2 linked regions of the Azoarcus sp. KH32C genome follow. The protein of the gene in region 1 interacts with the protein of each later gene in a pairwise test. Links are inferred from orthologs where the notes say so. Each region holds a gene or a part of one and is shown on either strand. Other genes may lie near its edges.

Evidence for each region. The genes of interacting proteins can lie anywhere in the genome.
Region 2: the proteins of cheZ (region 1) and AZKH_RS27995 interact in binary tests that used the Escherichia coli proteins (3 or more experiments, as listed by UniProt). The link is inferred for Azoarcus sp. KH32C from one-to-one orthologs.

Annotation. Positions count from the first base shown.
Region 1 is NC_020516.1:3,642,684-3,647,236, reverse strand. The notes cover bases 509-3,290. They hold cheZ (protein phosphatase CheZ), read left to right. Parts: upstream 509-1,358; coding sequence 1,359-2,222; downstream 2,223-3,290. Other genes in these bases: AZKH_RS16150 (chemotaxis protein CheA), read left to right, coding at 2,276-3,290; cheY (chemotaxis response regulator CheY), read left to right, coding at 922-1,323; AZKH_RS16165 (chemotaxis protein), read left to right, coding at 509-880. Also shown: more of AZKH_RS16165, read left to right, coding at 1-508; more of AZKH_RS16150, read left to right, coding at 3,291-4,183; AZKH_RS16145 (DUF3135 domain-containing protein), read left to right, coding at 4,329-4,553.
Region 2 is NC_020516.1:2,382,182-2,386,756, reverse strand. Bases 828-3,631 are described here. They hold AZKH_RS27995 (chemotaxis protein CheW), read left to right. Parts: upstream 828-1,489; coding sequence 1,490-2,773; downstream 2,774-3,631. Other genes in these bases: AZKH_RS27910 (methyl-accepting chemotaxis protein), read left to right, coding at 3,339-3,631; AZKH_RS10370 (chemotaxis protein CheW), read left to right, coding at 2,794-3,282. In the rest of the region: AZKH_RS26305 (methyl-accepting chemotaxis protein), read left to right, coding at 1-259; AZKH_RS10380 (response regulator), read left to right, coding at 290-655; more of AZKH_RS27910, read left to right, coding at 3,632-4,575. UniProt on the Escherichia coli protein: Involved in the transmission of sensory signals from the chemoreceptors to the flagellar motors. CheA is autophosphorylated; it can transfer its phosphate group to either CheB or CheY.

The sequences.
Region 1 (4,553 bases):
GAACCGGATGGAGATTCTGCTGTTCAATCTCGGCACCACGGAAGTCTTCGGGATCAACGTGTTCAAGGTGAAGGAAGTCAGCACGACGCCCTTCATCACACGTGCGCCCAACATGCCGGCGGGCGTCGAAGGGCTCATCTCGCTGCGCGGCAACGTCATTCCGGTCCTGTCGCTTTCCAAGATCCTCGGCCTGGCCCAGCCTGGCGACCCGCTTGGCGGATCGATGATGGTGACCGAGTACAGCAAGCGGACGCTCGGCTTTCTCGTGCAGGGTGTCGATCGCATCATTCGCGTGGACTGGGACAAGGTGCGGGCGCCCGATAACGTTTCAGGCAATGTGCACAACTACATCACCGCGATTACAGAGCTGCCCGACGGCAAGCTGGTCTCGATTGTCGATGTCGAAACGGTACTCGCCTCGACCTTCGGCGACGCCGTGGTCGGCAACATCTCGCCGATCATCGACGGGCAGGACTATGAAGTGTTCTTCGTCGACGATTCGGGCGTTGCGCGGCGCAAGATCGCCGAGGTGCTCGACAAGCTCGCCGTGAAGCACAAGCACGCCGTCAATGGCCTCGAAGCGTGGACGCGCCTGCAGGGCATGGCGAGCCACGCTCAGCAACTCGGTCGCCACGTCAGCGACGAGCTCGACCTGATCCTGGTCGATGCCGAGATGCCGGAGATGGATGGCTACGTACTTACTCGCAACATCAAGGCCGACACCCGTTTCGACGGCATCCCGGTGGTGATGCACTCGTCGCTCTCGTCCGAAGCCAACCGGGCGATGGGAAAGCGGGTCGGAGTTGACGCATACGTGGCAAAATTCGACGCCGACGCGCTGGCGGACACCCTTCGTCCCCTGCTCACACGGGGCCACTGAACCGGGCCAGGCTCGCCGAGAGAATTACGGAGAAATACAACATGGCCGATCCCAAGACAAGATTTCTGGTCGTTGATGACTTTTCGACGATGCGTCGCATCGTGCGCAACCTGCTCAAGGAGCTTGGCTACACCAACGTCGACGAGGCCGAGGACGGTGCGGTGGCGCTGCAGAAGCTCAACAGCGGCCCGTTCGACTTCGTCGTCACCGACTGGAACATGCCGAACATGGATGGTCTGACGCTGCTGCAGACGATCCGCCAGACGCCGCATCTGAAGCACCTGCCGGTGCTGATGGTGACGGCCGAAGCCAAGAAGGAAAACATCATTGCTGCGGCGCAGGCCGGGGCGAGCGGCTACATCGTCAAGCCGTTTACGGCTGCGACGATGGCCGAAAAACTAGAAAAAATCTTTGAAAAGCTGGGCAAGACAGCGGCCGCCTGAGCAGTCGGTGCGGAATGACATTAGGGAGGCCGATGATGGCGAAAAAGCTCAAGGTCGATGAGGCAGGGGATTCGGACGAACTGCAAGCCTTGTTCGACAGCATCGCGAGTGGCGCGGCACCGCAGGTGGTTGCGCCCAAGGCGGAACCGAAACCCAAGCAGGATTCCGCCGGCGATAACGACGACCTGCAGGCTCTGTTCGACTCCGTGGCGGCGCAGTTCGAAGCCGCTTCTGTCCAGGAGGCTGCTCCGGCCGCCGCAGCGCAGCCGGCCGATGCTGCTCAGTCCGAGCATAGCTGCGAAGCGGTGTTTACCCGGATCGGACAGATGACGCGACAAGTTCATAACACCCTTTGTTCGCTCAGCTCCGACGACGGTCTGCAGGAGGCGGTGCAGGCGATTCCCGATGCGCGCCAGCGCCTGACCTACATCGCGCAGATGACGGAGCAGGCGGCGAGCCGGGTGCTTAACGCGACCGACATCGCCCAGCCGATCCAGAACAAGCTGGGTGCTGACGCCAAGGGCTTGCAGGCGAAGTGGGACAAGCTGTTCGCGAACCAGTTGTCGATCGAGGAATTCAAGGCGCTGTCGCAGGAAACGCACGGATTTCTTGGCCAGGTGGAGCAGGGGAGCCGCGCGACCAACGAGCAGCTGATGGAAATCATGATGGCCCAGGATTTCCAGGATCTCACCGGCCAGGTCATCAAGAAGGTCGTCGAACTCGCCCAGAAGCTCGAAACGGAGCTGCTGCAGGTTCTGCTGGAGGTCGCGCCGCCGGGCATGCGCAGCGAAGTGCAGGGCGGTCTGATGAACGGTCCGGTCATCAATTCGGAAGGCCGTGACGACGTCGTTACGACGCAGGAGCAGGTCGACGATCTGCTCGGTAGCCTGGGATTCTGACTGCAGCAAGAAGGCAGGCGCGGGTCTGCCGGGAACAATAAAGCGAGAACGTGATGAGTGACTTCGCCGGAATGGAAGAGCTGCTTCAGGATTTCCTGATGGAAGCGGGTGACCTGCTATCCGGGGTCGACAACAAACTGGTGGACCTCGAACGTGCGCCAGGCGACCGCGGACTGCTGAACGAGATCTTCCGGGGCTTCCATACCATCAAGGGCGGCGCAGGCTTCCTCAATGCGACCGAGCTGGTCACCTTGTGCCACCTGACGGAGAATCTCTTCGACAACCTGCGCAACGGCCAGCTCGACGTGACGCCCGAAGTGATGGACGTCATCATGGAAGCGACCGCATCCGTACGTGACATGTTCGGCAGCCTCGAGCAGGCGATGCAGCCCGCTCCGGCGGACCCCGACCTGATTGCACGTCTGCGCCAGGCGATCGCCGGCGAACTCGTCGGCGGTCGGGCGCAAGCGGCGGCCGCCCAACCGCAGGCGGCTGCATCGTCCGCCGCTCCGGGCGGGCCGAACTGGGAGCTGCTCCACAGTGCCGTCACCGGCGTGCCGATGAAGACGATCAACGAAGTCAGGTCGGCGCCGCCGGCGTCGGCTTCGGTACATGCTCCCGTCGCGTCGGGCCCCACGGTCTCGCCTGATGAGATCATCAAGGCGGCGACCGGGCGGCGCGCGAGCGACAAGCCAGGCGCGATGGCGACGACCGGGCGGCGTGAGGGCGAAAAGCAGCGCGACAACTCGATCCGCGTCGACACCTCGCGGCTCGACCAGGTACTCAACCTGTCGGGCGAAATCGGCCTGACGAAGAACCGCCTGAACGCGCTGCGCAGCGACATCCTGAGCGGCCGCAACGACACCGAAACCCTGCATTCCCTCGATCTGGCCGTAAGCCAGCTCGACCTGCTCGTCTCGGACCTGCAGAACGCGGTCATGAAGACCCGTATGCAGCCGATCGGGCGCCTGTTCCAGAAGTATCCGCGGATCGCGCGCGATCTGGCGCGCAGCATGGGCAAGGACGTCGAACTCGTGCTCGCCGGAGAGGAAACCGAGATCGACAAGACGATGATCGAGGACCTCGCCGATCCGATCATCCACCTGATCCGCAACGCGGTCGATCACGGCGTCGAGGACTCGCAGGAGCGGATCGCCGTCGGCAAGCCCGAAAAATCCATCGTCCGCCTGGAAGCGCGCCAGGAAGGCGATCACATCGTGATCCTGGTCGCCGACGACGGCCACGGTATGAACGCCGAACGCCTGCGCGCGAAGGCGGTCGAGAAGGGGCTGCTCAGCGAGGAAGAAGCGAGTGCGCTGGACGAGCGCCAGAGCTTCAACCTGATCTTCCTGCCCGGCTTCTCGATGGCGGCGAAGGTGTCGGACGTGTCCGGCCGCGGCGTCGGCATGGACGTCGTGCGGACGAACATCCAGAAGCTCAATGGCAGCATCGAGATCCAGTCGCAGCTGGGCAAGGGCACGACCTTCGTGATCAGCCTGCCGCTGACGCTGGCGATTCTGCCGGTGCTGCTGGTGCGCTTGGGCGATCAGCCGTTTGCCGTGCCGCTGTCGATGGTGCGCGAGATCCTGCCGATCGAGGCGGGAGAAGTGCAGGAAGTGGGCGGTCGCGCGACGATGGTGGTGCGGGGCGAAGTGTTGCCGATCCTGCCGCTCGCAAGCCTGCTCGGCTGGCCGCTGGAACGTTCGCCATGCTACGGTGTGCTGATGCAGACGGCGGAAATGTCCTTCATCCTCGGCATCGACAGCTTCGCCGGCCGCGAAGACGCCGTCATCAAGTCGCTCGACGACTTCCGTCCGAAGGGCGTGGCCGGTGTCACGACGCTGTCCAACGGCCAGATCGTACTGATCATCGACATGAAGGAACTGCTCGGCAGCGCTGGTGACCAGCGCTGGGTGAGCCGCTTCTCGCTGATGTCCAGGAGAGCTGCCCAGGTCGCTTGACCTCTTCGCCAGCCGGTTACGCAAACCGGTTTTGCTCCGGCGAGACCGAATACACGGTCCGCCGGAGGCTCGTCTTGCCTCCGCCTTGTTCCACTCCTACGATTAAACCAAGGATGTGTGATGGACCTCGCGCGGGGGATGGATCATGGGCGAGTTCGATTTCGACCGCTGGTGTGCGTTGGCGAAAGCCGACCCCGAGGCATTCTTCGCCGCGCGCAATCGCGAAATCTGCGCACTGATCGAGAGTCATCCCCCCGCCGTCCGCGAGCGTCTGCGTGCCTTGCAGTACTGTATCGATTGCGAGCGGGCGCGCGCCGGAACGCCCGAACGCGCGATGAAATGCCTCGCCGCGATGATGCATGAGCGACTG
Region 2 (4,575 bases), 1.3 Mb from region 1 along the record:
CGCGGTGACCTCGCTGCAGTTCCAGGACCTGACCACCCAGCTGGTCGGCCACATCGCCCAGCGCATCGAGGCGCTCGGCAGTGCGCTGCACGACATCGCCGCGATCCGCACCGACACCGGCGCGATGGAAGGCGCGCTCGGCAATCGCCTGAGCGCGCTGAAGGGCGCGATCCACCAGGCGGCCGAGCACATCGCCGCGTCGAACCGCAGCCCGGTCAAACAACAGCAAATGGCAGCCGGCGACATCGAGCTCTTCTGATGTCCCGCCCGCAATGAACAGGAGAAACGCATGAGCAAGACGATTCTGACCGTGGACGACTCCCCTTCCGTCCGCGGCATGGTGGCCTTCACGCTGAAGGGGGCGGGTTACACGGTGGTCGAGGCCGGCGACGGCGCGGACGGGCTCGCGAAGGCGCGCACGCAATCGTTCTCCCTGGTCCTGACCGACCAGAACATGCCGAAGATGGACGGCCTGACGCTGATCAAGTCGTTGCGCGGCCTGCCGCCATACCGCAGCACGCCGATCCTGATGCTGACGACCGAAGCGAGCGACGCGATGAAGTCGCAGGGCCGCGCGGCCGGCGCCACCGGCTGGCTCGTGAAGCCCTTCGACCCGCAGAAGCTGCTCGAAGTCGTCCGCAAGGTCATTGGCTGATTCCGGCCCCAATCGCGAGCGCGCATGCAAACCGACCTCTCGCACTTCCACCAGGTCTTCTTCGAGGAGGCCGGCGAGCATCTGGCGACGATGGAGAGCCTGCTGCTGCAGCTCGACATCGCCGCGCCGGACGCCGATGACCTGAACGCGATCTTCCGCGCGGCGCATTCGATCAAGGGCGGCGCGGGGACCTTCGGCTTCGGCGATCTGACCGAAGTGACGCACGTCCTCGAAAGCCTGCTCGACCGCATCCGCAATCACGAACTCGCCCTGCGCCCGGAGATGATCGACGTCTTCCTGAAGGCGGGCGACGTGCTGAGCGCGCAGCTCGCGGGACATCGCGACGCAGCCGACGTCGATCCGTCCGCTGCGGAGGCAATCATTGGGCGGCTGCGCGAACTGGCGAGTACAACGCCTGCGGCGGCTTCCACGGCGCCCACAGCGGAAGTCCACGCTCCCGCCGCCAACCGCATCACCGTCACCTACACGCCGAATGAATCGGCCGCCGGCACGAGCGGCGAGACGGCGACCAATCTACTGGCCGAACTCGCCGACCAGGGCGAGGCGACCCTGCTCACGGAAGAACTGACCCCGGGCCGCTTCCGCTACGTCTTCACGGTTGCCACCGGCGCGGACGATGAACGCATCCGGGAGATCTTCGACTTCGTCGCGCTACCGGACGAACTGCATATCGAACAGGACAGCTGCGCGGCGGGCGCCGACGCTCCGAGCGCAGCGGCAAGCGGGGATGAAGACTTCGGCTTCTTCGACGACGCCCCCGGTTGCCCCGCCGAACCCGATCCGGGATACGGCTTCTTCACCGACTCCCCGACGGTGGAAGAACCGGATCCCGGATACGGGTTCTTCGAGCCCCTGCCCGCGCCCGTCGCCGAAACCGCCCCGGCCTCCCCCGCGCCCGAAGCGCGCAAGCCGGCTGCGAAGCCTGCCGACAAGGCTGCGGCCGACTCGTCGATCCGCGTGAGCGTCGAGAAGGTCGACCACATGATCAACCTCGTCGGCGAGCTCGTGATCACCCAGGCGATGCTCGCCCAGACGGTCGGCGGACTCGCGCCGGAGATCGCCGAGCGCCTCTTCAACGGCATGGCGCAGCTCGAACGCAACACGCGCGATCTGCAGGACACGGTGATGTCGATCCGCATGATGCCGATGTCCTTCGTCTTCAGCCGCTATCCGCGCGTCGTGCGCGACCTCGCGAATCAGCTCGGCAAGGACGTCGCGCTCGTGACCGAGGGCGAGGCGACCGAGCTCGACAAGGGCCTGATCGAGAAGATCGTCGATCCGCTGACCCACCTCGTGCGCAACAGCCTGGACCACGGCATCGAGATGCCGGATCGCCGCGCCGCCGCCGGCAAGAGCCCGCGCGGCACCGTGACGCTGCGCGCCGCACATCAGGGCGGCAACATCGTGATCGAGGTGGAGGACGACGGCGCCGGATTGCGGCGCGAGAAGCTGCTCGCGAAGGCGCGCGAGCGCGGGATGGCGATGTCGGACGCGATGAGCGACCAGGAGGTGTGGATGCTGATCTTCGCGCCCGGCTTCTCGACCGCGGAGACCGTGACCGACGTGTCCGGCCGCGGCGTCGGCATGGACGTCGTCAAGCGCAACATCGATGCGCTCAACGGTCGCGTCGAGATCGCGTCCGCACCGGGCATCGGCACCAAGGTCACGATCCGCCTGCCGCTGACGCTCGCGATCCTCGACGGCATGTCGGTCGGCGTCGGCGGCGAAGTGTTCATCGTGCCGCTGACCTACATCGTCGAATCCTTCCAGCCCGCGGCGAGCGACATCCGCACGATCTCCGGCACCGGGCAGGTCGTGCATGTGCGCGGCGAATACCTGCCGCTGATCCCGCTCTACCAGAACTTCAATCTGGAGCCGGAAACGCGCGATCCGACCCGCGGCATCGTCGTGATCGTCGAGACCGCCGGCGGACGCCTCGCGCTCTTCGTTGACCGCCTGCTCGGCCAGCACCAGGTCGTCATCAAGAGCATGGAAACGAATTACCGCAAGGTGCCCGGCTTTGCCGGCGCCACGATCATGGGCGACGGACGCGTGGCCCTGATCCTCGACATCGCAGCCCTCGCGCCGCGGCCCTGAACGCAGCCAAGGAAGAACTCATGACGGCAAGCCCATCGTCCGAACTGTCGCCGCACGCCGGCGACGAACTGCTGACCTTCACGCTCGGCAGCGAGGAATACGGCATCGACATCCTCAAGGTGCAGGAGATCCGCGGCTACGACGCCGTGACCCGCATCGTGAATGCGCCCGACTTCATCAAGGGGGTGATCAACCTGCGCGGCGTGATCGTGCCGATCGTCGACATGCGGATCAAATTTCGCCTGAGCGAGCCGACTTACGACGCCTTCACGGTCGTGATCATCCTGAACGTCGCCGGGCGCGTCGTCGGCATGGTCGTCGATGGCGTCTCGGACGTGATCACGCTCGGCCAGGACCAGTTGAAGGCAGCGCCCGAATTCGGCGCAACGGTCGATACCCGCTTCGTGCTCGGCCTCGCCACGATCGACGAACGGATGATCATCGTCGTCGACATCGAGCGCCTGATGACGAGCGAGGACATGGAACTCGTGGAAGCGGCGGCCGCCTAGGCGCCTTCCGATCGGATGACAAGAACCCAGGATTCGCAATTTTCCGGAGACACACAGTGAAGAAACTTCAGTCCCTCAAGGTCAGCACGCGCCTCGCCTGGCTCACCGGCGTCGCAGTCATCGGCCTGCTGCTCGCCGTGGGCGTCTTTCTCGTGCAGGGCAAGGCCCAGGCGCTCAAGGAAAAGCAGGACAAGACGCGCAACGTCGTCGAATCCGCCTATTCGGTTCTCGTCCACTTCAACCAGCTCGAGAAGGACGGGGTGCTGTCGCGCGAACAGGCGCAGAAGCTTGCCGGCGAGACGATCCGCCAGATGCACTACGACGGCGACGAGTACTTCTGGATCAACGACATGACGCCGCGGACCCTCTACCACGGGGCCAAGGCCGAGCTCGAAGGCAAGGACATGTCGGGGCTGAAGGACCCGAACGGCAAGCTGCTGTTCGTCGAGTTCGTCCGTGTCGTGAAGGATCAGGGCTCGGGCTTTGTCGATTACTACTGGCCGAAGGCCGGCTCCCAGGTTCCGGTCCCGAAGATCTCCTATGTACGCGGCTTCGCGCCCTGGGACTGGATCATCGGCTCGGGCATCTACATCGACGAGCTGGAGGCCGAGTTCCATCAGCAAGTCGTCAAACTCGCGATGATGATCGTGCCGATCCTGTTGGTGCTCGGCGTGCTGTCGCTGATGATCGCCCGCAGCATCGCGCGCCAGTTGGGCGGCGAGCCGATCTACGCCGCCGAGGCCGTCCATCGCATCGCCAATGGCGACCTGTCGATGGAACTGCAGGTCAGGAAGGGGGACACGACGAGCCTCCTCGCGTCGCTGAAGACGATGCAGGACAGCCTGCGCACGACCGTCGACGAAGTGCAGACGCTGGTCGAGGCGGCCGCGACGCGCGGCGAGTTCGACGTGAAGGTCACGGCCGAAGGCCGCAAGGGCTTCATGCTGACGCTGGCCGAACAGCTCAACCAACTCTCCGAGATCACCGACAAGGGCCTGCGCGACGTGATGCAGGTCGCGGACGCCCTCGCCCACGGCGATCTGACCCAGACCGTCGACAACGACTACCCCGGCCTCTTCGGCCTGACGCGCGAAGGGATCAACACGACGGTCATCAACCTGCGCAAGCTCGTCGACGAGATCAAGAGCTCGGTCGACTCGATCAACATTGCGTCGAAGGAAATCGCGCAGGGCAACCAGGACCTGTCGCAGCGCACCGAGGAGCAGGCCTCCAGCCTCGAGGAAACCGCCTCCAGCATGGAAGAGCTGACCTCGACCGTGAAGCAGAACGCCG